4 regions of the Streptomyces sp. NPDC043908 genome follow, and region 3 is predicted to be linked to each of the others. Evidence: riboswitches for the same ligand, from Rfam matches in the RefSeq annotation. Region 3 holds a riboswitch; each other region holds the start of a gene.
What was found. A riboswitch is a leader RNA that binds a small molecule or an ion and turns the genes downstream of it on or off. The one in region 3 is predicted to bind cyclic di-AMP.
Positions count from the first base shown of each region.

Region 1: linked by a shared signal. The riboswitch ahead of AC069K_RS33345 (M23 family metallopeptidase) and the one ahead of AC069K_RS21490 (transglycosylase family protein) in region 3 are both predicted to bind cyclic di-AMP.
Region 2: linked by a shared signal. The riboswitch ahead of AC069K_RS25770 (M23 family metallopeptidase) and the one ahead of AC069K_RS21490 (transglycosylase family protein) in region 3 are both predicted to bind cyclic di-AMP.
Region 4: linked by a shared signal. The riboswitch ahead of AC069K_RS08175 (transglycosylase SLT domain-containing protein) and the one ahead of AC069K_RS21490 (transglycosylase family protein) in region 3 are both predicted to bind cyclic di-AMP.

Region 1 covers NZ_JBWKEI010000022.1:66,346-73,323, forward strand. The annotation lists gene AC069K_RS33325 (PhlD) at 4-1,071, shown strand; tRNA gene AC069K_RS33330 (tRNA-Met) at 1,137-1,210, shown strand; gene AC069K_RS33335 (hypothetical protein) at 1,311-1,604, shown strand; gene AC069K_RS33340 (PP2C family protein-serine/threonine phosphatase) at 1,625-2,869, shown strand; cyclic di-AMP (ydaO/yuaA leader) riboswitch at 3,025-3,204, shown strand; gene AC069K_RS33345 (M23 family metallopeptidase) at 3,217-4,296, shown strand; gene AC069K_RS33350 (aldo/keto reductase) at 4,358-5,302, shown strand; gene AC069K_RS33355 (PrsW family intramembrane metalloprotease) at 5,318-6,766, opposite strand; gene trmB (tRNA (guanosine(46)-N7)-methyltransferase TrmB) at 6,821-6,978, opposite strand, start outside.
Region 2 covers NZ_JBWKEI010000012.1:168,549-175,526, reverse strand. The annotation lists gene AC069K_RS25785 (bifunctional acetate--CoA ligase family protein/GNAT family N-acetyltransferase) at 1-44, opposite strand, end outside; gene AC069K_RS25780 (HPr family phosphocarrier protein) at 219-500, shown strand; gene AC069K_RS25775 (GntR family transcriptional regulator) at 837-1,514, opposite strand; gene AC069K_RS25770 (M23 family metallopeptidase) at 1,721-2,491, opposite strand; cyclic di-AMP (ydaO/yuaA leader) riboswitch at 2,505-2,665, opposite strand; gene AC069K_RS25765 (M16 family metallopeptidase) at 2,879-4,246, opposite strand; gene AC069K_RS25760 (M16 family metallopeptidase) at 4,264-5,616, opposite strand; gene AC069K_RS25755 (DNA gyrase/topoisomerase IV subunit A) at 5,798-6,978, shown strand, end outside.
Region 3 covers NZ_JBWKEI010000009.1:291,401-298,378, reverse strand. The annotation lists gene AC069K_RS21510 (Ppx/GppA phosphatase family protein) at 1-888, opposite strand, end outside; gene AC069K_RS21505 (DUF501 domain-containing protein) at 885-1,421, opposite strand; gene AC069K_RS21500 (FtsB family cell division protein) at 1,478-1,954, opposite strand; gene eno (phosphopyruvate hydratase) at 2,057-3,358, opposite strand; gene AC069K_RS21490 (transglycosylase family protein) at 3,828-4,511, opposite strand; cyclic di-AMP (ydaO/yuaA leader) riboswitch at 4,514-4,711, opposite strand; gene AC069K_RS21485 (transglycosylase family protein) at 4,971-5,957, opposite strand; gene AC069K_RS21480 (cytochrome P450 family protein) at 6,090-6,978, opposite strand, start outside.
Region 4 covers NZ_JBWKEI010000003.1:31,311-38,288, forward strand. The annotation lists gene AC069K_RS08165 (dioxygenase family protein) at 1-113, shown strand, start outside; gene AC069K_RS08170 (aldo/keto reductase) at 410-1,324, shown strand; cyclic di-AMP (ydaO/yuaA leader) riboswitch at 1,676-1,860, shown strand; gene AC069K_RS08175 (transglycosylase SLT domain-containing protein) at 1,865-2,695, shown strand; gene AC069K_RS08180 (TetR/AcrR family transcriptional regulator) at 2,828-3,421, shown strand; gene AC069K_RS08185 (LmeA family phospholipid-binding protein) at 3,415-4,149, shown strand; gene AC069K_RS08190 (LamG domain-containing protein) at 4,197-4,877, opposite strand; gene AC069K_RS08195 (cold-shock protein) at 5,268-5,471, shown strand; gene AC069K_RS08200 (DEAD/DEAH box helicase) at 5,812-6,978, shown strand, end outside.

The DNA of each region.
Region 1 (6,978 bases), on a different contig from region 3:
CTCGTGCCCGCTCACATAGCCCTCCCCGCCGTCGTCCTGCCGGACCACGTCATCGCCACGGACGAGATCTGCGCGGACATCCGGCGTGCCAACCCCGACCGGCCGCGGCTGGAGGCGCACCTGCGGATCGCCCGGGCGACGACCGTCCGCACCCGTCGTTTCACCCGCCCGCTGCACGCCCCGACCGTGGCCGGAAATGCCACTGTCGAGGAGCGCAACAGAGCGGCGTACGAGGACGCCCTGGGGCTCGCGGTCCGCTCCGGGCGGCAGGCCCTGGCCCACGCCGGCCTCGCCCCCGACGACGTCGACTGCCTGATCACCAGCCACACCACCTCCTGGACCGTGCCCTCCCTCGACGTCGCCCTCGTCCGGGAACTCGGCCTGCGCCCGGACGTCCGCCGAGTCCCGATGGCGACCGTCGGCTGCGCGGGCGGCGCGCACGGCCTGGTCAGGGCCCACCAGGACATCGCCGCCCACCCGGGCTCGCACGTGCTGGTCGTCGTCGCGGAGTGCCTGTCGACGGCCACGTACAACCACACCGACACCAGCCGGGAGTCGATGATCTACAAGGTGCTCTTCGGGGACGGCTCGGGCGCGGTCGTCGTCTCGGACACCCCGGCCTGGAGCGGGCCGAGCTTCGTCATCGAGGACACCTTCGAGTACGTCCTGCCCGACAGCCTCGACCGCTACCGGGGCCGCCTGTCGGGCGCCGGACTGCACTTCGACTCCACGACCGCCGCCACCACCTCGCTCAACGACAGCCTTCCCGCCGTACGCGCGTGGCTCGGCGGCAGCGGCAGGGCCCCGGAGTTCGCGGTCGTCCACCCCGGCGGGCCCCGGGTCCTCCAGGACGCCGCCGCCGGGTTCGGCCTGGACGGCGACCGCGACCACGGCGCCCTGCGGCACGCCTGGGCGAGCCTGGCCGCCAACGGGAACCTGGGTGGCTCGGCCGTCCTCGACGTGCTGGCCCGCACCTTCGCGCAGGCCCCCGGCGACCGGCAGTCCGGCCTCATCATCGGCTTCGGCCCCGGCTTCGTGCTGGCCGCCTCGCGGGGGCACTGGTCGGCGTGAGCGCGGCGCCGTCCGTAAAGCGGTACGGAGCACCGTCCGGGATGCCGTACAGTTGTGTTTACCGACGCGGGGTGGAGCAGCTCGGTAGCTCGCTGGGCTCATAACCCAGAGGTCGCAGGTTCAAATCCTGTCCCCGCTACTGAAGACCGAAGGCCCGGCACATGCGAATGTGCCGGGCCTTCGGCATTTCCCCGACGGCCCGCGCGGGCGCGCGTACGTACAGTAGTCTCACGATTGCTATGCGCGAGCATGTGGACGGACTGCTGCGGGCGGCGACGCGGCGCAGGGCGCCCGCGGTGCCGCTGTTCCTCGCCCTGTGCACGCTCCTGATGTGCCTCTCCCTGCCGCTGTCGCCGCCCCTGTCGCCCGCCCCGCCCTGGATCTCCGCGCCCTCGCACGCCAAGGGCGGCGTCCCCACCGTCCACGGCGGCCCGGCGGCCCGCCGCCACGCCCGGGGGACCTGCGTCCACGGCCGGGCCGGGCCCCGCAGATGCCGGGCGCGGCTGATCGCGACCGGCGCCGAACGGCACTGAGGGGCGCCGCGCGCACCCGGTTGGCCGAGGAGCGTTCGCGGCGGGCGGCCCGGCCCGGCACCCTGAGTGGGGCGCCGGGAACGGCGGCGGCCCCGCGGACGGGCGGGAGACCACAGGTGCGGCAGCGAACGGACGGCGGCGGCCGGGAGGGCTCCCGGCGTCCGGCCCTGGTGCGCGCCCTGCCCGCGCTGCTGCTGGTCGCCGGGGTCGTCCTCGACGTGGCGACACCGCCCGATCTCACCGCGGCGGCCCTGTTCGCCGCCGCCCCGCTGACCGCGGCCCCCTTCTTCGGCCCCGCGGGCACCGCTGTCGCGGGCGCCTCGGCGGTCGGGGCGGTCCTGCTCACCGAGTACCTCCACGACGTCCCCAGCACCGGGGAGGCGGTCAGCGAGCTGTTCACCGTCACCACCGTCGGCGCGCTGGCCCTGCTCACCAACCGCATGCTGCGCCGCAGCGGCGAACGCCTGGCGTCGGCGCGGGTCATCGCGGAGACCGCCCAGCGCGCCGTCCTGCCCACGCCCGCCGAGCGGATCGGCGGCCTCCAGGTGGCCGCGCGGTACGAGGCGGCGCAGGCCGGCGCGTTCATCGGCGGGGACCTCTTCGCCGTCCAGGACACGCCGTACGGGGTGCGCCTGGTCGTCGGGGACGTCCGGGGCAAGGGCCTTGAGGCGGTCGAGGCGGTGGCCGTGGTGATCGGGGCGTTCCGGGAGGCCGCCGAGCAGGAGCAGACGCTGGAGGCGGTGGCCGGACGCCTTGAGCGCGCGCTGACCCGGGAGGGCACCCGGCGCGACGGCCTGGACGCGTTCGAGGGGTTCACCACGGCCGTGCTCGCCGAGATCCCGCGCGACGCCACGGCCGTACGCCTGGTCAACCGGGGCCACCCCGAACCGCTGCTGCTCCACGCCGACGGGGCGCTGGACGCGCTCACCCCCTCCGACCCCGCGCTGCCGCTGGGGATGGCGGAACTCGGGGTCTGGCCGGACCGGGCGGACACGTACCCCTTCCCGCTCGGGGCGACGCTGCTCCTGTACACCGACGGCCTCTCCGAGGCGCGTTCGGCCCGGCCGCCCGGGGTCTTCTACGACCCGCACGAACGGCTGCGCGGCCGGATCTTCCCGGGGCCGGACCAGCTCCTGGACGCGCTCGTCGACGATGTGCGCAGGCATACGGGCGGCGGTGCGAACGACGACATGGCGCTGCTGGCGGTGCGGCGGCCCCGGGCGCGGCGGCCGGAGCGGCGGCGGACGACGCCGGTGGTTCCGTGACGGACCGTGCCCGAACGACGCCCGAGCGCACGTTGTTTGACGGGGCATCAGGCGCTGGGGCCGGGGATTACGGGGAACGGCTTGGAATCCGGTCCGCCTGTCTATTAACGTTCGATAACGCAGCGCGGTCGTCCCAGCCGTCGTAGAGGCGGCACCGTGCGCACGCGCCGAATTCCGCAAGGGAACCGGGGAACCACCACCTTGGGGTGAATCGAGCACCTTCGCACCGTCGAAACGTGCCCGTAGGAGACCTTCCTGCTCCGAACCCTCCCCCGAGCTCTCAAGGAGCAGGGGGGACCCCCACCGCCAACCCGGTAGGCGAGAAGGAAGGAAAGGAGCGCGCCCCCGTGGCGTCCAACGAGCCTGCCCTCGGCACCCCGCCGCTTCCCCCCGTCGCCCCGTACGGGCCCGCGCCCAGCGGCACCGAGGTGTGGGAGGAGTGGAACCCCACGGAGGAGTCCGTCTCCCCGGTACGCGGCCGGCACCGCGTGATCAAGCAGCGCGGCGGGCTCGCCCGCAGCTCCACCGTCCTCGGCGTCGGCGTCATCGCGGCCGTCGGCGCGGGTGGCATGGCCAGTGCGCAGACCAAGCCGCCGGTCTCCATATCCCTGCCCGACTCCGTCGCGGACAATCTCCCCGATGTGAAGTCCCTGCCGGGCGTGGGCGCGCTCATCACCGGCATCGCGGGCGACGACAAGCCCGACGCGTCCCCCCTGGCCGAGGCCGACAGAGCCGTCGCGAGCGCCCCCCTCACCATGGCGGGCGTCTCCCGGGCCGCGGCCGAGCAGGGCGCCACAGGGGCGGGCGAGGCCCTGCGCGCCCGCATCCTCCAGCAGGCCGATCAGCAGCGCAGCAGCGCCGAAGCCGAGGCGAAGGCGGCCGCCGAGAAGGCCGCGGCCCAGCAGGCGGCGGCCGAGGCGAAGGCCGCGCAGAGCGCCGCCCAGCAGAAGGCGGCCGCCGAGAAGAAGGCCGCCGAGGAGGCCGCCGCGAAGAAGGCCGAGGAGGAGCGGCTGGCCGAGCTGGCCAAGAGCTACTCGCTCCCGGTCGCCTCGTACACGATCACCTCCACCTTCGGCCAGGCCGGCTCGATGTGGTCCTCCGGCCACCACACCGGCCTCGACTTCGCCGCGCCCACCGGCACCCCGCTCAAGGCGGTCCACGGCGGGACGGTCAAGTCGGCGGGCTGGTCCGGCTCGTACGGATACCGCACGGTGATCGAGCTGGAGGACGGCTCGGAGCTCTGGTACTGCCACCAGTCCTCCATCGCGGTCAGCGCCGGGCAGAAGGTGACGACCGGCGAGACGATCGGCCGCGTCGGCGCCACCGGCAACGTGACGGGCCCGCATCTGCACCTGGAGGTGCACACCCCGGGCGGCACGGGAGTCGACCCGATGGCGTGGCTCGAGTCGAAGGGCCTCAACCCGTAGGGGGCCTGCCCGGCGGGCGGGGGCGCGGAATAGGCGTGCCCCGTCGGCCCGTTCACCCCCCATGACCACGCTGCGCCCCCTGGGCTCCTCCGACCTGTCCGTCTTCCCGCTCGCCCTGGGCGGCAACGTCTTCGGCTGGACCGCCGACGAGGCCGCCTCCTTCGGGGTGCTCGACGCGTACACGCAGGCGGGCGGCAACTTCGTGGACACCGCCGACGTCTACTCGGCGTGGGCCCCGGGCAACGAGGGCGGCGAGTCCGAGCGGATCATCGGCAGGTGGCTGGCGGCGCGCGGCAACCGCGAGGACGTCGTGATCGCCACCAAGGGCGGCGCGCACGCCTCGTTCAAGGGGCTCGCGGCCCCCACCATCAAGGCCGCCGCCGAGGAGTCGCTGCGCCGGCTCGGCACCGACTACATCGACCTGTACTACACGCACTTCGACGACGAGTCGGTCCCCGTCGAGGAGATCGTCACCGCGCTCGACCAGCTGGTCAAGGACGGCACGGTGCGTGCGGTGGCCGCCTCCAACATCTCCCCGGAGCGGCTCCAGGACTCCCTGGACTTCTCCGACCGCGAGGGCCTGGCCAAGTACGTCGCGCTCCAGCCGCACTACAACCTGGTCTCGCGCGACACCTACGAGGGCACCCTCCAGGACACCGCCGGCCGCTCGGGTCTGGCCGCCGTGCCCTACTCGGCGCTCGCCTCCGGCTTCCTCAGCGGCAAGTACCGCCCCGGCCAGGACGTCGACAGCGCGCGGGCCGGGAGCGCCGGCCGGTACCTGGGCACCGAGCGGGGCGTGAAGGTGCTCGCCGCGCTCGACCGCGTCGCGCTGGCGCACGGCGTCGAGCCCGCGAGCGTGGCCCTCGCCTGGCTCGCCGCGCAGCCGACCGTGGTCGCCCCGATCGCCTCGGCCCGGACCGTCGAGCAGTTGCCCGCGCTCCTCGCGGTCGCGGACCTGGAGCTCACGGACGCGGAGCTGAGCGAGCTGAAGGCCGCCTCGGCGTAGACCGGGGGCAGGCTCTCAGCGCCGGTAGGGGTCGTACGGGGAGGCGGCCGGGCCGTAGCCGTACGGGGCGTGGTTCCCGTACGTGCCCTGGCCGTAGCCGTACGGGGGCTGGTGGCCGTACGGGGTCTGGGTTCCGTACGGGGCCTGGTGGCCGTAGGGGTAGGGCTGGGACGGAATCCAGATGCGGCCCGCCGCGCCCGCCCCGTACAGAAGGGCGGGGCCTGCCACCTCCCGGCGCGCCCACAGGTGGTGCAGCAGCTCCTGCTCGCGGGCGGTGAAGTCCGGCCCGGCCTGGGAGTGGCGGGCCCGTCGGCGCAGGAACGCCAGGGCCGTCGCGAACGCCTCGTACTCCGCGACCGTCCGCGCCGCCCGCTTGCCCCCGAAGGTGCGGTGGGCGAAGTCGCGGGCCATCGAGCGGGCCCGCATCGAGGAGAGCGCCAGCGGTTCGGCCGGGCCGAGCCAGCCCGCCGCCGCGTACGCGGGCAGCTCCGCCGCGACGGTGCGCAGCTCCCGCTGGCGGCTCCACACCGCGAGCCAGGTGAGCAGTCCGAAGACCGGCACCATGAACGCGGCGTAGACCAGGTAGAAGCCGTACGTCCCGAACGACGACGAGCCGTTCCACAGCGCGTGCATCCCCATCGCGGACAGCAGGCCGAGCACCGGCCAGCCGATCCGGCGCCGGCGGCGGCCCGGGGCCGCGAGCGCCGCGGCCCCGAAGCCTATGCCGGTGCAGACCGTGAACAGCGGGTGCGCGAACGGCGACATCACGACCCGGACGAAGAACGTCGCCGCGGTCGTCGAGGAGAGCCCGGCGGTGTGGCTGACCTGGTCCTCACCGAAGGCGTTGCCGAGGTACAGGACGTTCTCGGTGAAGGCGAAGCCGGTCGCGGTGAAGCCCGCGACGACGACGCCGTCGACTATCCCCTTGAAGTCCCGTCTGCGGAACAGGAACAGCAGCAGCACGGCGGCCGCCTTGGCACTCTCCTCGACGACCGGCGCGATCACGGTCGCGCCCAGGTGGTCGGCGGAGGACGGGTCGGCGGTCGCGGTGGCTATCCACTTCGTCGCGAACGAGTTGGCGATGATCGCCACAAGCGCGGCGGCGCACGCCCCCCAGGCGAGCGCGAACAGGAGGTTGCGCCAGGGGCCCGGGTCCACCCGGTCGAGCCAGCGGAACGCGGTGACCAGCAGCGGAACCGGCAGCACGGCGAGCGCGAGCCCCACCAGGAACCCCTCGGTGCCGGTCTGGTCCCGCACGATGGCGAGGATGACCAGACCGCACAGGGCGAGCAGGGTGATCAGCGCGCCGGCCCGGAACGCCCTGGAGCGCCAGAAGTCGCGCCGCGGCCGGTAGCGCCACTTGGCGCGCTCCGGGACGGCGTCGAACCGCGGCTCGGCGCCGCGCTCCGGGACCGGCTGGAGCGGGCCCGGCGGCTGGCGTTGCGGAAGCGACTCGGACGACACCAGACGACCCTAACGAGGGGTACGGACAATCCGCGACGGTGCGTGGGGTCGCCGTCAGGCGGAGGGCAGCTCGGCCGCGCGGGTGAAGAGCAGGTCGTGGACCACATGGCCCTTGTCCAGGCCCTGCCCCTCGAAGCGGGTGAGTGGCCGGAACGCGGGCCTCGGCGCGAAACCGCCGTCCGCCTGGGTGTTCTCGAACGCGGGGTGCGCGT
Region 2 (6,978 bases), on a different contig from region 3:
GCCGGGTACGCGGGGTCCTGCGTCTTCTCCTGCGGAGCCTGCATACCGGCAGCCTACGGGTCGCGGGGCCGGTTGGGTCGGGTCAAGGTAGGGGGCAAGGTGGAGAGGGCACCCCGGGCCGAGGGGCCGCCGGATCCGGGACCGACGTCGGCACGAGCACCGCGCAGGACATGAGAGACTGGTCTAGACAACCGTGAGAGATCTCGAAGGGCATCACCATGGCTGAGCGCCGCGTCAATGTCGGCTGGGCCGAGGGCCTGCACGCCCGCCCCGCTTCCCTTTTCGTCCGCGCCGCCACGGCCTCCGGCGTCCCCGTGACGATCGCCAAGGCCGACGGCAACCCGGTCAACGCCGCCTCCATGCTCGCGGTGCTCGGCCTGGGCGCGCAGGGCGGCGAGGAGATCGTGCTGGCGTCCGAGGCGGAGGGCGCCGAGGCGGCCCTGGACCGTCTGGCGAAGCTGGTCGAGGAAGGTCTTGAGGAGCTCCCCGAGACCGTCTGACCCGCCCGACCTGTCCGCCCGGTCCGGCTGACCCGGCCCACCGCCGACCGACCCGGCTGACCCGGCCCGGCGGGCGCGACCTCGCCGACAGCGTCCGGTCGGCCGGGACCCGGCGCCGCGCCGCCGTCCCGGCGCGGCCGCGCGTCACCGCACTTCGCGATCGGAGCCGCGGACCCGAATTCCGGGTCCGCGGCTCCTTTCCATTTCCCCGTAGGTGCGCCTCCGGCTTATGCACCCGGTAACGCGGACCGGCCGGCCCCGCCCCCGCATTCCGTGCCGCTTTCGGGCAGCACGAATCCGCCCCGCCGAATCACCCCTTTGTATACGGCGACCCTGTTAAGCACGGACGCTCGCGGTGTTTACGGCATGTTGCGGGATCCTCACGTCCGCCGGGCGCCGCAGCCGATAGGCGGAAAACGCGCGTTCGGCGTGGCGGGCGGTCAGCGCCCGGGCCCGCTCGGCGTCCCCGCGGGCCAGCGCGTCCACGATCGCCCCGTGCTCCGCCCAGCACTCGGCGGGCAGCGCGGGCTGCCCCACCTCGTACATCCACGTGATCTTGTGCCGCAGCTGGGTGAGCAGCGCGATGAGGCCGGGGCTTCCCGAGGCCTGGGCGAGCGTCTCGTGGAACCAGACGCCCAGCGAGCGCAGATCCTCGCCCTGGCCCCGCCGGACGCGGTCCTGGCCGAGCCTGACCAGGCCGCGCAGCACCTTCAGATGGGCCTCGGTGCGCCGGGCGGCGGCGCGCGAGGCGGCCAGCGGCTCCAGCAGGGTGCGCAGTTCGAGCAGATCGGCCGCCTCCTGCTCGGTCGGCTCCGCGACACAGGCCCCGGCGTGCCGGCGCGTGGTGACGAACCCCTCGGACTCCAGCGTGCGCAGCGCCTCGCGGACCGGGACGCGGGAGACGCCGTACCGGCGTGCGAGCACTTCCTCGGTGAGCCGGCTGCCGCGTGCGAAGAGCCCCGCGACGATGTCGTCGCGGATTGCCGTGCATACCGATTGCGCGGGAATGCGCATGACCGAACCTCCGCCTTAATCCCCGCGAAACGCGGTCGATCGACGCCTGTTCGGCGACTCTATTCCAGCGTCTGTTAATTCCCGGTGACGTGCCGTGGGCCATGCATATCTTTTGGCCACGGGCGGGTGTGCGCGCCGGACGGCATGCCGAAGCCCCCGGCGCGATACGCCGGGGGCTTGCGGTTTCGGATGCGGGGGCGTCCGGGTCAGACTTTGACGCCGTGCGAGCGCAGATACGCGATCGGGTCGATGTCCGAGCCGTACGACTCGCCGGTGCGGGCCTCGAAGTGGAGGTGCGGGCCGGTGGTGTTGCCGGTGTTGCCGGAGAGGGCGATCTGCTGGCCCGGCTCGACGCGCTGGCCGACGTACACCCCGATGGACGAGAGGTGGCCGTACTGCGTGTACGTGCCGTCGTTCATCCGGATCACGATGTTGTTGCCGTAGGCGCCGCCCCAGCCCGCCTCGACGACGGTGCCCAGGCCGACCGCGTGCACCGGGGTGCCCTCGCCCGCGTGGAAGTCGATGCCGGTATGGCTGCCGGAGGACCAGATCGAACCGCCGGTCTTGTAGCCGGTGGAGACGTACCCGCCGTCGATCGGGGCGACGAAGGAGTTGAGGCGCTTGCGCTCGGCCTCGCGGGCGGCGCGCTCCCTGGCCTCGCGCTCCTCCTTGGCCTTCGCCTCGGCCTTGCGCTTCGCCTCGGCGGCGGCGCGGGCCTTGTCGGCGGCGTGCTGCTGGGCGGCGGCCTGGGCGTCGATCCGCTCGGCGAGGGAGTCACCGATCACGATGGCCTGGGTGATGCCGGTGTCCTCGACCGAGGCGGCGGCGGGCGCCGAGCTGTCGGCGGCCATGGCCGGGGAGGCGAGGGTGCCCACGACTCCGGCGGTGGCGAGGGTGGCGATGCCCGCTATGTTCGCGCTCTTGCGCGACACGGCGCTGGGCCGACGGTGCTTCCCGGTGGCACGGGTGAACGCCATGGAGAGGCGGGTTCCTTTCCTTCCATCTCGCCTACCGGGTTAGCTGACGGGTTCGGAGCTGGAAGGTCTCCTACGGGCCCCTCCGCGGGCGGAGGCGTCCGATTCACCCCAGGGACTGAGTGGGTCCCCGGCTCCCCTGGCTCGCACCAGTTGGGGACTCGGCGATGGCTGTCCGGTGCCGCGGCTGCGACGGGTGGTGACGGACAGCCGGACTGACGCTAGACGGCTGATCTTTCAATCACCAAACAGACGCGTCTTTTTGTAGCGCACGCCACATGACAGACAGGCAACCTCCCCAACAAAACGGACATACAGGGGGACCCCGGCGGCTCTCGGCCACCGGGGTCCTCACCCGTCCCGTCCGCCCGTCTTCGGCGGACGGCCCAATCAGCCCGCCACTACGGTGACTTCGCCGATTCCCAGGGCCTTGACGGGCTCCGCGATCTGTGCCGCGTCCCCGACGAGGACCGTCACCAGGCGGTCCACCGGGAAGGCGCTGACGACCGCCGCCGTGGCCTCCACGGTGCCGGTGTCGGCCAGGCGCGCGTACAACTGCGCCTGGTAGTCGTCCGGGAGGTGCTGCTCGACCTGGTCGGCCAGCGTCCCGGCGACGGCGGCGGCCGTCTCGTACTTCAGCGGGGCCACGCCCACCAGGTTCTGCACGGCCGTCTCGCGCTCGGCGTCGTTGAGCCCCTCGGCGGCCAGCTTGCGCAGCACCGTCCACAGGTCGTCCAGGGCCGGGCCGGTGTTGGGCGTGTCCACCGAGCCGCTGATGGCGAGCATGGCGGCGCCGGTGCCCTCCGGGCCCGAGCGCAGCACCTGGCCGTACGAGCGCACTCCGTAGGTGTAGCCCTTCTCCTCGCGCAGGACGCGGTCCAGGCGGGAGGTGAGCGTGCCGCCCAGGCAGTACGTCCCGAGGACCTGGGCGGGCCAGACGCGGTCGTGGCGGTCCGGGCCGATCCGGCCGATCAGGAGCTGCGTCTGGACGGCGCCGGGCCGGTCCACGATGACCACGCGGCCGGTGTCGTCGGCGGTGACCGGGGGCATCGGGCGCTCCTCGGCCGGATGGCCGGTCCAGGCGCCCAGGGTGTCCGCCAGGACCGCGTCCAGGTCGGTGGCGCCCAGGTCGCCCACGACCACGGCGGTGGCCGCGGCGGGCCGTACGTACGCCTCGTAGAAGGCCCGTACCGCCGCCGCGTCGATCCGCGCCACGGTCTCCTCGGTGCCCTGGCGCGGGCGCGACATGCGCGCACTGGCCGGGAAGAGCTCGCGGGAGAGCTGCTGGGCGGCGCGGCGCGCCGGGTTGGCCAGCTCGTGCGGGATCTCGTCGAGGCGGTTGCGCACCAGGCGGTCGACCTCGGCGTCGGCGAAGGCGGGGGCCCGCAGCGCCTCCGCGAGGAGCCCGAGCGCCTTGGGGAGCCGGGAGACCGGCACCTCCAGGGAGACCCGCACGCCCGGGTGGTCCGCGTGCGCGTCCAGGGTGGCGCCGCAGCGCTCCAGGTCGGCGGCGAACTCCTCGGCGGAGCGCTTGTCGGTGCCCTCGGAGAACGCGCGCGCCATGATCGTGGCGACGCCGTCCAGGCCCGCCGGCTCGGCGTCCAGCGGGGCGGCGAGGAAGATCTCGACAGCCACGACCTGCTGGCCGGGGCGGTCGCAGCGCAGCACGGTCAGCCCGTTGGGCAGGGTGGAGCGGCCGGGGGCGGGGAAGGCCCAGGGGCGCGCGGTGCCGGCGGCGGGCCGGGGGTGGAACTGCATGGTCACGCCGGTGTCGCTCACTGCTCTGCTCCCTCTGCGTCGGCGTCGGCCGCCGCGTCTGCCTCTGCGGTGGTCGGCTCGTAGACCAGCACCGCCCTGTTGTCCGGGCGCAGGGTGGCCCGCGCCACGTCCCGCACCTCCTCGGCCGTGATGTCGAGGACCCGGTCGACGGCGGTCAGCGCGAGCTGGGGGTCGCCGAACAGCACCGCGTACCGGCAGAGTTCGTCGGCGCGGCCCGCGACCGTGCCGAGCCGGTCCAGCCACTCGCGCTCCAGCTGGGCCTGGGCGCGCTCCATCTCCTCGGCCGTGGGGCCCTCTTCGGCGAACCGGGCGAGCTCCTCGTCCACGGCCGACTCGATGTCGGGGACGTCGACGCCGCCGGACGTCTTCACGTCCAGCCAGCCGAGCGAGGGGGCGCCGGCCAGGCGCAGCAGGCCGAATCCGGCCGCGACCGCGCTCTGGTCGCGGCGGACCAGGCGGTTGTGGAGGCGGGAGGACTCGCCGCCGCCGAGGACGGTGAGCGCCAGGTCCGCCGCGTCGCACTCGCGGGTGCCGTCGTGCGGCAGCCGGTAGGCGGCCATCAGGGCGCGCGCGGGCACGTCCTCGTGGACGACCTCGCGCAGCTGCTCGCCGATCACGCCGGGCAGCGTGCCGTCGCGCGGCGGCTGCTTGCCGTCGTGGGAGGGGATGGAGCCGAAGTACTTCTCGATCCAGGCGAGCGTCCGCTCGGGGTCGATGTCGCCGACGACGGAGAGGACCGCGTTGTTCGGCGCGTAGTACGTACGGAAGAAGGCGCGCGCGTCCTCCAGGGTCGCCGCGTCCAGGTCGGCCATGGAGCCGATCGGCGTGTGGTGGTAGGGGTGGCCCTCCGGGTAGGCCAGCGCGGTGAGCTTCTCGAACGCCGTGCCGTAGGGCACGTTGTCGTACCGCTGGCGGCGCTCGTTCTTGACGACGTCGCGCTGGTTCTCCATGGACTCCTCGTCCAGGGCGGAGAGCAGCGAGCCCATGCGGTCGGCCTCCAGCCAGAGCGCGAGCTCCAGCTGGTGGGTGGGCATGGTCTCGAAGTAGTTGGTGCGCTCGAAGCTGGTGGTGCCGTTGAGCGAGCCGCCGGCTCCCTGCACCAGTTCGAAGTGGCCGTTTCCGTGGACCTGGTGCGAGCCCTGGAACATCAGGTGCTCGAAGAGGTGAGCCAGGCCCGTGCGGCCCTTGACCTCGTGGCGTGAGCCCACGTCGTACCAGAGGCAGACCGCGGCGACCGGGGTCAGGTGGTCCTCGGAGAGCACCACGCGCAGGCCGTTGGCCAGCCGGTGCTCGGTCGCTGTCAGGCCGCCGGAGCCGGCCTGGGCGGTGGCCGTGTGACCCATGGGCATGTACGTCCCTTCGATCGCGGTGAAGAAGTCCTGCCACTGTATGCAAGCGCACCGACACCTGGCGAAGTTCCCGGGTCGCGGTCGGCGTTGTCAGTGGGACGGTCCACAATGGTCGGCGTCAGCAGCAGACCTTGTTGGTGGTCGCTAAGAAGAACACGTTGGTGAAGGAGCCGCAGCCGCGATGGCCCGCCGCAGCACGAAGACCCCGCCGCCGGACGATTTCGAGGAGAAGATCCTCGACATCGACGTCGTGGACGAAATGCAGGGCTCCTTTCTCGAGTACGCCTACTCGGTGATCTACTCGCGGGCCCTGCCGGACGCCCGCGACGGCATGAAGCCGGTCCACCGCCGCATCGTCTACCAGATGAACGAGATGGGGCTGCGCCCCGAGCGCGGCTATGTGAAGTGCGCGCGCGTGGTCGGCGAGGTCATGGGCAAGCTCCACCCGCACGGCGACGCGTCGATCTACGACGCGCTGGTGCGGATGGCGCAGCCGTTCTCCATGCGCCTGCCGCTCGTCGACGGCCACGGCAACTTCGGCTCGCTCGGCAACGACGACCCGCCGGCCGCGATGCGGTACACCGAGTGCAAGATGGCCGACGCCACCCAGCTGATGACCGAGTCGATCGACGAGGACACCGTCGACTTCTCGCCGAACTACGACGGCCAGGAGCAGGAGCCGGTCGCCCTGCCCGCCGCGTTCCCGAACCTGCTGGTCAACGGCGCGACCGGGATCGCGGTCGGCATGGCGACCAACATGCCGCCGCACAACCTGGGCGAGGTCATCGCGGCCGCCCGCCATCTGATCCGCCACCCCAACGCGGACCTGGAAGCGCTGATGCGCTTCGTCCCCGGTCCCGACCTGCCCACCGGCGGCCGGATCGTGGGCCTGTCCGGCATCAAGGACGCGTACGAGTCGGGCCGCGGCACCTTCAAGATCCGCGCCAAGGCGTCCGTGGAGAACGTGACCGCGCGCCGCAAGGGCCTGGTCGTCACGGAACTGCCGTTCACGGTCGGCCCGGAGAAGGTGATTGCCAAGATCAAGGACCTGGTCGGCTCCAAGAAGCTCCAGGGCATCGCCGACGTCAAGGACCTCACCGACCGCTCGCACGGGCTGCGCCTGGTCATCGAGATCAAGAACGGCTTCGTCCCCGAGGCCGTCCTGGAGCAGCTCTACAAGCTGACGCCGATGGAGGAGTCCTTCGGCATCAACAACGTGGCGCTGGTGGACGGCCAGCCGCTCACCATGGGCCTCAAGGAGCTGCTGGAGGTCTACCTCGACCACCGCTTCGAGGTCGTGCGCCGGCGCAGCGAGTTCCGCCGCACCAAGCGCCGCGACCGGCTGCACCTGGTGGAGGGCCT
Region 3 (6,978 bases):
GTGCTCGCTGACCACGACCTCCGAGGCGCCCGTGCGCTCCATGACGGCCTCCAGGACGAGCGCGCCCGCCGCGATCACGTCGATCCGGCCCGGGTGCAGCACCGGGATCGCCGTGCGCTCCTCGTGGGTGGAGGCCAGCAGGCGCTCGGTGACCCGCTTGACGTCCTCGTAGGGGATACGGGAGTGGTGGATCGCCGCCGAGTCGTACGCGGGCAGGCCCAGCGCGATCGCGGCGACCGTGGTCACCGAACCCGCCAGACCCACCAGGGTGCGCGGCTCGCGCAACGGGACCGTCTGCCCGGCCAGGTCCAGGGCGGCCTCGATGTCCGCCCGCATGGCCGCGATCTGCTCGGGCGTGGCCGGGTCGCCGGGGTGGTGGCGCTCGGTCATCCGCACACAGCCCACGTCCACCGAGCGGGCCGCGCGCACCCGGCGCGAGCCGACCACGAACTCGGTGGAGCCGCCGCCGATGTCGACCACCAGGTAGTCGCCGTCGGCGTGCAGCTCCCTGGTGGCGCCGGTGAAGGAGAACTCCGCCTCCTGGTCGCCGGTGATCACCTCGGGCTCGACGCCCAGGATGTCGACCACGCCCCGGACGAACTCGTCCCGGTTCTCGGCGTCGCGGGAGGCGGAGGTGGCCACGAAGCGCACGCGCTCGGCGCCGAACTCCTCGATGACCGCCGCGTACGCGCGGCAGGCCGCGAAGGTGCGCTCCAGGGCCTCGGGGGCGAGGCGGCCGGTGCGGTCCACGCCCTGGCCCAGGCGCACGATCGTCATCCGGCGGTCCAGCTCGACGAGTTCACCGCCGTCGCCGCCGGACGCGGTCGCGTCGGCGACGAGGAGGCGGATCGAGTTCGTCCCGCAGTCGATGGCGGCGACCCGGGTCACTTCTCGCCCTCCCCGGGCACGCAGGGGGTGACGCAGGGGCCCTTCGCCCACCACTCGGGGAGCATCGCGATCGCCTCGTCGCCCAGCGGGTTGACGCCGGGCCCCGCCGCCAGCGAGTGGCCGACCAGCACGTGCAGGCACTTCACCCGGTCCGGCATGCCGCCCGCGCTCGGGAAGCCCTCCAGGACCTCGATGGCGTCGCGGCGGGCGATGTAGTCCTCGTGGGCGGCGCGGTAGGCCGCGGCCAGCTCGGGGTCGGTCGCCAGACGCTCCGTCATCTCCTTCATGACGCCGTTGGCCTCCAGCGTGCCGATCGCCGACGCGGCCCTCGGGCAGCTCAGGTAGTACGTCGTCGGGAAGGGCGTGCCGTCGGGCAGCCGGGGGGCCGTCTCGACCACGTCGGGGTTGCCGCACGGGCAGCGGTGCGCGATCGCGCGCAGTCCGCGCGGCGGGCGGCCCAGCTGCTCCTGGAAGGCGGCGATGTCCGCCTCGGTCGGCTCGGTGCGGGGAGTGCGGGGCGGGGGCGTTTCCATCGCGGTGTCTGTCTCAGTCTCTGTCTGTCTGGATCGGTCGCTGGCGGTTCACGTCGTCAGTCGCCGGGGCGGTCGGCCTTGTCCACACCGTCCCAGAGGTTCTGGTGCCAGGGGCGGCCGGTGGAGGCCTTGCCGTCGCGGCGGCCCTTGCCGGCCGACGGGTCGGTCACGGTGTAGCCGGTCTCGCCCGGGAACTGCATGTGCAGGTGCTCACGGGCCAGCCGCTTGATGTACGCGTCGTCCTGGAGCCGCGCCTTCTCGTCGCGCAGCCGCTCGACCTGCGCGGCCGCGTCGTGCTCCTTGCGGCGCTCCTCGGCGATGTCGCCGCGCTGCGACACGTACTGGCGCATCGGGTACGCGAGGGCCACCACCAGGGAGCACATCACCAGGGCGAGCAGCGCGGCCCGCCCGGTGAGCCGGGAGCGGCGTGCCTGGCGCTTCTTCTGCGACCGGTAGACACGGGCCGCGGTCTGCTCGCCGAGCACCTTGAGCCGGGCCGCGGTGGAGAACCGGTCCCGGTTGCCCTTGGCCATGTCGCCCCGCTTCCCTCACGTACGTACAACGTCCCCGGACACGGTACGGGACCGCGGCCGGGGACGTACGGACGACTGGCTGGGCCAGGCCCGGGTCGGTTCTCAGCCCCGGGCGTCCTCGACGGCGCCCTTGAAGCGCGGGAAGGCGCTGCGGCCGGCGTACACCGCGGCGTCGTCGAGGATCTCCTCGATGCGCAGCAGCTGGTTGTACTTGGCGACGCGCTCGGAGCGGGCCGGGGCGCCGGTCTTGATCTGGCCGCAGTTGGTGGCGACGGCGAGGTCGGCGATGGTGACGTCCTCGGTCTCGCCGGAGCGGTGCGACATCATGCACTTGAAGCCGCTGCGCTGGGCGAGCTCGACGGCGTCGAGGGTCTCGGTCAGCGAGCCGATCTGGTTGACCTTCACCAGCAGGGCGTTGGCCGACTTCTCCTCGATGCCGCGGGCGAGGCGCTCGGGGTTGGTCACGAACAGGTCGTCACCGACGAGCTGGACCCGGTCGCCGAGCTTGGCGGTGATGGTGTTCCAGCCGGTCCAGTCGTCCTCGAAGAGCGGGTCCTCGATGGAGACCAGCGGGTACGCGTCGACGAGCTCCGCGTAGTACTCGGTCATCTCGGCGGCCGTGCGGGACTGGCCCTCGAACTCGTACTTGCCGTCCTTGTAGAACTCGGACGCGGCGACGTCCAGGGCGAGCGCGACGTCCTTGCCCGGGGTGTAGCCGGCCTCCTTGATGGCCTCCAGGATCAGGTCCAGGGCGGCGCGGTTGGAGTCCAGGTTCGGGGCGAAGCCGCCCTCGTCGCCGAGGCCGGTGGACAGGCCCTTGCGCTTCAGGACGGCCTTGAGGGTGTGGTAGACCTCGGTGCCCCAGCGCAGCGCCTCGGAGAAGGACTCCGCGCCGATCGGGGCGATCATGAACTCCTGGATGTCGACGTTGGAGTCGGCGTGCGACCCACCGTTGAGGATGTTCATCATCGGAACGGGCAGCAGGTGCGCGTTCGGGCCGCCCAGGTAGCGGAAGAGCGGCAGGTCGCTGGCCTCGGAGGCGGCGTGGGCGACGGCGAGCGAGACGCCGAGGATGGCGTTGGCGCCGAGCGAGCCCTTGTTGTCCGTGGCGTCCAGGTCGAACATCGCCTGGTCGATCAGGCGCTGCTCGGTGGCGTCGTAGCCGACGAGCTCCGGGCCGATCTGCTCGATCACGGCGAGGACGGCCTTCTCGACGCCCTTGCCCTGGTAGCGGCTGGGGTCGCCGTCACGCAGTTCGATGGCCTCGAAGGCGCCCGTGGAGGCGCCGGAGGGGACGGCGGCACGGCCGGTGCTGCCGTCGTCGAGGCCGACCTCGACCTCGACCGTGGGGTTGCCTCGGGAGTCCAGGATTTCCCGGGCTACGACGACGTCGATGGACGGCACGAGCATCTCCTTCTGGGATGTGACGCGGAAACGCCGGGCCGCTTGGTCCGGCACCCCTGAGCCTAACCGGCTCCGGGGCATCCACCAGCCGACCGACCGGCCCGTGGGACGAAACGGGGGGCAAAATGTTCCCGAACAAAACAAACCCCCGCGCCGCACGGGGGTGGGGGCGGGGTGGGGTGCGTGGTTCGGCTGCGGCGCGGTGGGCGGCTGGTCGCGCAGTTCCCCGCGCCCCTGAGGGTGCGTGTCCGGCTGCGGCCCGGTGGGGGCTGATCGCGCAGTTCCCCGCGCCCCTGAGGCGTTCGGCCCCGGCCGGAGAACCCGGCTCAGCCACAGACTGCCAGGGGCGCGGGGACCGCGCGAGCAACCCACCCCCGGCCCGCAGACGAACACCCCGCCCACAAGGGGCGCGGGGAACCGCGCGAGCAGCCACCCACGCCCCGTGGGCGCATCCCCGGCCGGACGGGGCTCAGCTCAGGTGGAGCTGCTGGTTCACGTAGATCAGGTTCGCGTCCTTGACGACGTCCTTGTTCAGCTCGAACAGCTTCTCCCAGCCGCCCTTGACGCCGTGCGCCGAGGCGATGGAGCCCAGGGTGTCCCCGGCCTTCACCTTGTACTCGCCGTCACCGGTCTTGACCGGGGCCGGACGGGACTCGCCGCGCGAGGCGGGGGCCGACTCGCGCTGGGGGGCGGGGGCGGCCTTGGGCGCGGCCTTCTTCGGCGCGGCCTTCTTCGGCGCGGCCGGGGAGCCGGACGTGTCGACGTCCGCGGCCGAGCCGCCGGCGGTCAGGTTGCCCGCGCCGGCGCAGGACCAGGCGCCCGGCCCCTGCATGGCGAGCAGCTTCTCGGCCGTGGCGATCTGCTGGCCCTTGCTGGCCAGGTCGGCGCGGGAGGCGTACTGCGTGCCGCCCGCCGCGGCCCAGGAGGACTGCGAGAACTGCAGACCGCCGTAGTAGCCGTTGCCGGTGTTGATGGACCAGTTGCCGCCGGACTCGCACTGGGCGACGGCGTCCCAGGTGGAGACGGAGGCGGCGGAGGCGGAGCCGGCGGCCATCAGCGGGGCGGCGACGGCGGCACCGGTGACACCGGCCAGCGTGACGACTCGGACGGCCTTGGACGGGCGGCGGTGCTTGCCCTTGCCGGAAAGCAGCATGGAGTTCTCCTCACCGACGCCTGCGAGGTGAGCTGTCGGGTTCGGGCGAGTGAGTGGCCCGGCCGCGCCTGGTGGCGCGTCTTCACCCCAAGCCGTTCCCTGGCCGCTTCGTACGTCTCGCCGTATGGCGTACGTCCCTCAACGGCCGGGCCCGGCGCTTACCTTGGGTCCCCCGCTCCTGCCTACGGCGCTTGGAGCGTCGACTGTTCCCCACGACCGGCGGCAGGATTCGGCGTTCCCGGTCGAAGGGGCCCGTGGTGACGAGCGCTTCGACCGTAAACACACCAACCCCTGATGTTCAAAGGGGCACATCAGGGAGAAATCGCCCCTCGCGGCCCTTCCGTAACCCCTGTTTCCGCAGGTCGGGGGCGTAACGCCCGTACCGGACGGACGGGACACGGCAGTTGACGGAAAGAGACCCTTGTCTCACTTGCACAGAAGTGGACATAGGCCCCTGAACTACCCCTTGGCCGGGGCCGGGTTGTCCGTCTTTGCCAGGTTCAGATCAAGGTTCTGGCCAGGCACGATGAGGTTCGGGTCGGCGCCGATCGTCTTCTCGTTCGCCTTGTAGAGCGCGGACCAGCCGCCCTCGACCTTGTGCGTGCGCGAGATGTCCCACAGATTGTCGCCGGGGCGGACGGTGTAGTCGCCTTCGGCGGCCAGTACGTCGCCCGACTCGCGTGACTCGGCGTCACCTCGCGAGGCGTGACGCCCCGATTCATGAGCGTTGTCCGTATTGCCCGGCTCGGTGGCCGCGGGCGTGCCGGTCTCGGCCGGGTCGGGGGTGCCGCGGTGCTTGCCGCCGGAGGCGGAGCCGGTGCCCGCGTCGGCGGTCCCGGCCGGGGCGCTCGCGTCGGCGGAGCCGGGCTTGGCGCTCGCGCCCGTGGACGGCGCCGAGGGCGTCGTGGAGGGCTTGGGGGCGGTCGAGGACGACGGGGACGGCGTGGTGGACGCCGGCGGCTTCTTGGCGGGCGCGGACGGCGTGGCCGTGGCGTCCGGGGTCGCGGCCCCCTCCTCGGAGGGGACGTACGGCGAGGGCGTGGCGCCCGGGTCGACGGCCGGGGCGCCGCCGCCCGCGGTGAGCCCGGAGATCCCCGAGCAACTGGTGAAGGCCTTCGGGCCCTTCGCCGCGAGCACCTTCTCGGCGACGGCTATCTGCTGCGCCCGGCTGGCCAGGTCGGCCCGCTCCGCGTACGCCGTACCGCCGTAGTTCTGCCAGGTCTCCTGAGAGAACTGGAGCCCGCCGTACAGTCCGTTGCCGAAGTCGGCGCTCCACGCGCCGCCGCTCTCGCACTCCGCCACGCTGTCCCAGGTGGACGCGGTGGCGGCGCTCGCGCCGCTCGCCGCGAAGAGCGGAAGGGCGAGGGCCGAGCCGGTCACCCCCGCCGCGACGACGAGTGCGGGAGCCTGGCGGGGTCGGCGGTGCCGTCCGTTCCCGGAGCGCATGCTGTGGCCTTCCGTGTGACTACGTCTGTGACCGCCGGGCCGGGCGGTGCGCCCGGTGTGGCGAGTCGAGGGGTGAACGTAGCCGTACTCGAACGCTTGTCACAAGTCGATGCACCCGCGATAACGCCAAAGTCACAGTTTTGACGGATCGTCAGTTCCGGCGGGCGTGAACGCGACCGGAAGGGTGCGCAGTCCGCGCATGATCAGCCCGCCCCGCCAGCGCAAATCGGCAGGATCCGCCGCGAGCCGCAGGTCAGGAAGGCGTCGCAGCAAGGTGGCCAGCGCGGTCCTCGCCTCCAGTCTGGCCAGGGGCGCGCCCAGGCAGTAGTGGATGCCGTGGCCGTAGCCGAGGTGCTGGTTGTCGCGGCGGCCGAGGTCGAGCGTGTCCGGGTCGGGGAAGCGGTCGGGGTCGCGGTCGGCCGCGGCCAGGACGACCAGCACCGGGTCGCCCGCCGCGATGTCCTGGCCCCCGATCGACAGCGGGCGGGTGGCGAAGCGCCAGGTGGCCATCTCCACGGGCCCGTCGTAGCGCAGCAGTTCCTCGATGCCGGTGTCCAGCAGCTCCGACTCCCCGGCCGCGAGCGAGCGCTGCAGCCGCTCGCGCTGCCCGGGGTTGCGCAGCAGCGCGTACATCCCGTTGCCGATGAGGTTCACGGTCGTCTCGAACCCGGCGAACAGGAGGATGAAGGCCATCGCCGCGGCCTCGTTCTCGGTGAGGTGCTCGCCGTGGTCGCTGGCGCGGATGAGGCCGGAGATGAGGTCCTCGCCCGGGTTCTCCCTCTTGCGGTGGATGAGTTCGAGGAGGTAGCCGCGCATCTTCTTCACCGAGCGGGCCACCCCGCCGCGCGGGCCCTTGCCGTGCCGGATCATCATCCCGGCCCAGTCCCGGAAGTCGTCCTGGTCCTCGCGCGGCACGCCCAGCAGGTCGCAGATGGCGTAGATGGGCAGCGGGAACGCGAACTCGTGGATGAGGTCGGCCTCCCCTGCGGCCGCGAACCGGTCGATGAGGGTGTCCGTCAAC
Region 4 (6,978 bases), on a different contig from region 3:
GCTCGGGCGATCGCGCCGCCTACGGCGGACGCGGCTACGTCTGTCTCCAGGCACACACCGCCCAGCCGGGCTGGGAGCCGCCGAACGTGCCCGCGCTGTGGCGGGCGGAGTAGACACTTCCCTTACCGACCCACCGTGTTGGCGTGAATCCACGGGACAAGGCGAACGGGCAGGAGCACTTATGTGGAATGTCGAAGGGAGAAAGCGCGGCGGGCTGAAACCGAAAGGGGTGCCGGTGAAGGCGATATCGCGAAGAATTCTCCCCCGGCGCGCTTTTCCGCGCAGGGCGCGAGTCCGTTCGGCGCATTGAGTGCGTTGAGGTCGTGGACTGTTCACAGTCCGCGTAGGCCTCGCCGTGCTCCGAGTCGGAGCGTTCCGTTCGCGCCGGTCCTGATGACAGACTGCGATCATGACTACGGAGACGATCCACGCGGCGGCCGCGGGCACCTGGAAACTCGGTGACCTGTCGGTCAACCGCCTGGGATTCGGCGCGATGCGCCTCACCGGGAGCGCCGCGTTCGACCTCGGTACGCCGAGCGACCGCGAGCGCTCCCTCGCCGTGCTGCGGCGCGCGGTCGAACTCGGTGTCAACCACATCGACACCGCGGCTTTCTACTTCTCCCGGCTCCGTTCCGCCAACGAACTCATCAACCGGGCGCTCGCGCCCTATCGGGACGATCTGGTCATCGCCACCAAGGTCGGCCCGGGGCGCGACGCGTCCGGCGCCTGGCTGCCCTGGGCCACCCCGGAACACCTGCGCGGCCAGGTCGAGGAGAACCTGCGCCAGCTCGGCCGCGACCACCTCGACGTGGTCAACCTGCGCCTGAACGGGCCCGGTTCGCTCGCCGAGCACTTCGGCGCCCTGGCCGAGCTGCGCGAGGCCGGCCTCATCCGCCACCTGGGCATCTCCAACATCGGCCCCGAGCACCTGGCGGAGGCCCAGGCGATCGCGCCCGTGGTCTGTGTGCAGAACCGGTACGGCCTGGACAGCAGGCGGACGGGCTCCGGCGAGGTGCTGCGGCTCTGCGGCGAGCAGGGCATCGCGTTCGTCCCGTTCTTCGCCATCGCGGGCGAAGGCCGCGAGAGCGGCGCCGGGCAGGCGGCCGGCGCGGAGAGCGAGGCGGTCCTCGCGGTCGCCCGCGCGCACGGCGCGACATCCGCGCAGGTCCGTCTCGCCTGGACGCTCCGGCAGGGCGAGCACGTGCTGGCCATCCCCGGCACGGGCAACCCGGACCACCTGGTGGAGAACGTGGCCGCCGGCGGGCTCCGGCTCACCGACGAGGAGGCGGCCCTGCTGGAGACGCCGTCGGAGCCGTCCGCCTAGATGTCCGAAATGGACGGCGGGCGCCCGGTTTCGCTCCTATGTCGTCAATCTATTCATTGGGAATGATAAAGGGGCTTAGCTTTTCTTTTGCGCGCCGCCAACGCCCGTTCATTCTTCTGGGGAACGCGCAGGAATCCCTCTCCAAGGCCGCGGAAGAAGTGAAGTGGGTCACTTCGGGCCCCGGTGCGCGCGCGAGGGTGATGCGCTCATTCCGTTGCGTGGAAGGCGAGTTGGGGATACGGGGAGAAGGGCGCTCGTATCCCCGGCACCGATGGATCTTTCTCTCCGATGCCGGAATGAATTCACGCTCTTGTTTCCGCCGGGCCCATTCGATTACGGTCTCGCTCAAATCCGGATGGACCGCCGAATCCTGCCGCTGTCCGGAAACCTCCCACACACGAAAAGGCAGGAGCGGGGGACCCAGGTAGTCGCCGGATCCGGAGGACGGAACGGCTCGGGGTGAAGCCGCGTGCAGCGCGGCCGGGCAGCCCTCGCCCGAACCCGACAGCTCACCTCGCAGGCGAAGGAGAGGAATTCGCCATGCCTGCAAAGGGTAAGCACCGCCGCCCCAAGTCCAGCAGCCTGACCCGGGGCATCGCCGCCGCGGGCACGGGCGGCGCCGCGCTCATCATTCCGGTGATCGGCGCGACGAGCGCCGGTGCCGCACCCTCGGCCGCCCCCCACGCCGCCGCCCCGAAGGCCGCTCCCGCCGTCGCCGCCAAGGGTGCCGTGTCCGCCAAGCCGATCGTGGCGCAGAAGGCAGGCGCGGCGAAGGCGGCCCCGACGACCTACTCCGTCGTCGCCGGGGACACGCTCTCCAAGATCGCCCAGGACCTCGACGTGAGCGGCGGCTGGAAGAGGCTCTACAAGGACAACCGCCAGGCGATCGGCGGCAACCCGGCGCTGATCCACCCCGGCCTCCAGCTGGCGGTGGGCAAGAAGGCGAAGGCCCCGTCCGCCGACCGCCCCGCCACCCCGGCCCGGGCCGACCGTTCGGCGCGGACGGGCACGCCGCCCCAGCAGGCGACCGCCGCCGTGGCGAAGACGTACGGCAACGATCTGGACGGCTGGATACGCCAGTCGCTGGACATCATGGCCCAGCACGGCATCCCCGGCTCCTACGACGGCATCTACCGCAACGTCATGCGCGAGTCGTCGGGCAACCCCTTCGCCATCAACAACTGGGACTCCAACGCCGTCGCGGGCACCCCCTCCAAGGGCCTCCTGCAGGTCATCGACCCCACCTTCCAGGCCTTCCACGTGCCCGGTACGTCGACGGACAGCTACGACCCCGTCGCCAACATCGTCGCCGCGTGCAACTACGCGGCGAAGACGTACGGCTCGATCGACAACGTCAACGGTCCGTACTGACGGAAGCCCGCCGACCGACAAAACCTCCCCGCCGCAAGCCGCTGGCAGCCGCCGGCAGCCGCCGGACCATCTGGTCCATCCAGGACCAGATGGTCTGTTACGGTGGCGTGACCAGGCTCAGGGGAGGACCGCATGCCACGCCCGACGCGCGCGGAACTCGACGCGGAGATCGTCGAGGCCGCCGCCGAGCTCTTCACCGCCCAGGGGTACCTCGGCACCTCCGTCCAGGAGATCGCGGACCGGGTCGGCTACTCGAAGACCGGGCTGCTGCACCGCTTCCCCTCCAAGGAACGACTGCTCGCCGCGACGCTCATCGGCCCCCTCACCGAGTTCGCCGCGCTCCGGGCCACCTGGGGCGCCCTGCCGCAGGGACCCGAGCGGCAGCTGCGGGCCTCGGCCGATCTCGTCGATCTGGCGCTGCGCCACCGCTCCCGGCTCGCCCTGCTCTTCAACTCCGGGCTGCCGGTGCTGCCCGGCGCCCTCGCCGGAGTGGAGGGCCTGGGGGATCTCGGTGACCACCGCACGGAGACCCTGGCCGCCTTCGCGGACGCGGACGACCTGGCGGGCACGGTCCGGGCGCAGCTGGCCGTGACCGGCCTGGTCAGCACCGTCGCCGCGCGCCAGGACCTGCCCGACGAGCTGCTGCGCGCCCCGCTCCTGAGCGCCTTCCGCGCCGCGTGCGGCATCTGCGCGCACCCCGTCCCCGAGGAGGGGGCCCCGTGCTGAAGGCGCGTGCCGCGGCGGGCCGGGCACTGCGGGGATGGTGCAAGTACGCCGTCGCCGTCGTGGTGCTGGCGGGACTGGCCGTGGCGGGGGACCGGGCCGCGGCCTCCTGGACGGAACACCGTACGGCCGACGCGTTCCAGAAGGCGCGGGGGCTCCCGTCCGCACCCCATGTGGAGGTGCACGGCTTCCCCGTACTGACCCAGTTGGCCGGGGGCACCCTCGACCGCGTCGACATCGAGGCCTCGGACATCCCCGCGGGCCGCGACGGCGGCAGGCTCCCCATCACCACCCTGAACGTCGAACTCGACCACCTCCGGCGCTCCTCCCACGCCTCCGAGGCACACGCCGCCTCCGCCAGGGCCACCGCCTTCGTGTCCTACCGGGACCTGTCCCGCGCACTCGGCATCGACATCGGCTACAGCCGGGACAGCACCAGGTCCGAGCCGCGCGTCGCGGCCACCGCCTCGCTGCCGCTCTTCGGGAAGGTCGGAGCCAGCGCGCGCGTGGAGACGGCGGGCGGCCGCACCCTGAAGCTGCGGTCCGTGAAGGCGGGCGACGACCTGCCCAAGGCGGTGCGCGGGATCGTCACCGGCATGCTGGAGCGCGAGATCGAGCTCGACGGGATTCCGGACGGCCTGGCGCTCACCTCCATCACCACGAGATCCGAAGGGCTCACCGCGACGCTCTCCGGCAAGGACGTCACCTTCCGTACGGACACCCGCGCCTGAGACACCGTCGGGCAACTGTCAGGTGACGAGATGTCATGAAGCCCGCGTCATACGGGCGTTGGGGGCTCCCGGTACACCCGTAGCGCGGGCACCTCGAACGACATCTCCGACACCTCGGGAGCGGGCCGCGGATGGAATCGGCCCGCGCTGACCGAGAGGTTGACGATGAGGTGGGCGTGCCAGCGGCGGCCCACCCCCTTGTGGTCGGCGAAGACCGGCGCGCCGTTCACCCACCAGGCCACCGAGCGGGCGCCGAACTCGACCCTCAGATCGAGGAGGGCGCCGGGGGCGACAGAGGGGTCGCGGTGGGAGTGGTGGGCGTCGCGGACGTGGTTGGTGAGTTCCAGCAGGTCGGGGTTGTCGGGGTGGTACTCGAACACGTCGACCTCCTGGCCGCCGTCCCGCCAGGTCCAGATCGCCGGCCAGGCCCCCTGCTCGCGGGGCAGCCGGACGCGGGCCTCCAACACGTCACCCGCGCGCACCAGGAAGTCCTCGTCGCTGCCCTCGGTGGTCAGCAGACCCGTGTTCCACAGCCCGTCGGCGCGGCGCCGCGCCCGGAACGTGCCGCCGCGGCCGTACTCGGCGTCGGGCACCAGATGGTCGAGCTTGTCGTCGCCGGGGTTGACGGGACCGCCGTCCGGATACGCCCAGGAGCGGCCCGCGACCCACTGCGCGGGAGAGGTGAAGTCGGCCGTGAGGACGGGGGACCGGGGGGCCTCGGGAAGCACGGTCACACTCTGGCACAGGCCGGGTGCGCACCGTGGCGTCTTCCCCACGTCGCCCCGCGTCTCCTCGCCGTACGCCGAAAGTATGCTTTACGTAAGCAAAGGCCCGGAGGGGCAGGATCGGGGCGTGTCCAGGGGTTTTCCCCGGGAGATCAGGGATTCCGCGGCACACGGATGAAAACTTCGGCATTTGCTGTACGCCACGGCCGACCCGTGCTACTGTTGATCTCAGTTGCAGTTGTGGTTCCCAAAGACTTCAAGTGCCTGGGCGGGCAATCTTCCGCCGGGCACTTTTGTATTTCCGGTGCTTTTTCCGGACGGGGTAATCATCGCGGCGACGCCGGGGTTCACACAGTGTGGACTCCAAGGGCAATGCCCCGAAGGAGATATGACATGGCTACTGGCACCGTGAAGTGGTTCAACTCGGAAAAGGGCTTCGGCTTCATCGAGCAGGAGGGTGGCGGCCCGGACGTGTTCGCCCACTACTCGAACATCGCCACCCAGGGCTTCCGTGAGCTTCAGGAAGGCCAGAAGGTGAACTTCGACGTCACGCAGGGCCAGAAGGGCCCGCAGGCGGAGAACATCACCCCCGCCTGAAGCCACTGAGGCACAGGTTTGACGCAGCTGGGGCCCGCACCTTGTGTACGGGCCCCAGCTCGTTGCTGTCTCCAGGACACGCGGCCGTACGGCCCGTGTCCCGCGCGGCGTGGACGGCACTCCACGACCCGCGGCACACCGGGCACCGCCCCACCGCCCCCGCCGGGACCATCCCTGCGGGCCGGCGCGCGGCAGGTATTCCGAGGCCCGGCGGCGGCCCGCGACGACGCGGCCGAACCGGGCTCGTTCCCGTCTTTTCTTTCGGCTCGTTCTTGCGATTCCCCGGCAGTGGTCTCCGCCGCGAATTCCTCGATACGTGCCCTATCGAGGAAGGTTCTGCATGAACCGCTCTGCTCGCACGAATGACCGCTCCTACGGCGCCCGCAACGGTTCTGGATCCGGTGGCGCCGAACGCGGCGGCGCCCGCTACCGCGCCCAGGCCCAGAACCGCTCCGCGGGCCGCAGCCGGCGCCCCGCCGCCCCGCAGGGCGAGTTCACCCTGCCCGTCAGCGTCACCCCGGCGCTGCCCGCCGCCGAGGCGTTCGCCGACCTGGACATGCCCGCCCCCCTGCTGGCGGCGCTCGCCGACCAGGGCGTGACGGAGCCGTTCCCCATCCAGGCCGCCACCCTGCCGAACTCCCTCGCGGGCCGTGACGTCCTCGGCCGGGGCCGCACCGGCTCCGGCAAGACCCTCGCCTTCGGCCTCGCGCTCCTGGCCCGTACCGCGGGCAAGCGCGCCGACTCCAAGCAGCCGCTGGCCCTGATCCTGGTCCCCACCCGCGAGCTCGCCCAGCAGGTCACCGACGCGCTCACCCCGTACGCCCGATCGCTCAGGCTGCGCCTGGCCACCGTCGTCGGCGGCATGTCGATCGGCCGGCAGGCCGGGGCGCTGCGCTCGGGCGCCGAGGTCGTGGTGGCCACCCCGGGTCGCCTCAAGGACCTCGTCGAGCGCCGCGACTGCCGTCTGGACCGGGTGGACATCACCGTGCTGGACGAGGCCGACCAGATGGCCGACATGGGCTTCATGCCGCAGGTCACCGAGCTGCTCGACCTGGTGCGCCCGGACGGGCAGCGGATGCTCTTCTCCGCCACCCTGGACCGCAACGTGGACCTGCTGGTGCGCCGCTACCTGAGCGACCCGGTGGTCCACTCCGTCGACCCCTCGGCGGCGGCGGTCACCACGATGGAGCACCACCTGCTGCACGTGCACGGCGCCGACAAGTACGCCACCGCCACGGAGATCGCCGCCCGCGAGGGCCGGGTGATCATGTTCCTGGACACCAAGCACGCGGTCGACCAGTTCACCAAGCACCTCATGAGCAGCGGTGTACGGGCCGCCGCGCTGCACGGCGGCAAGTCGCAGCCGCAGCGCACCCGCACCCTGGCCCAGTTCAAGGACGGGCAGGTCACCACGCTGGTGGCGACGAACGTGGCGGCGCGGGGCATCCACGTCGACGACCTCGACCTGGTCGTCAACGTCGATCCGCCCGCCGACCACAAGGACTAC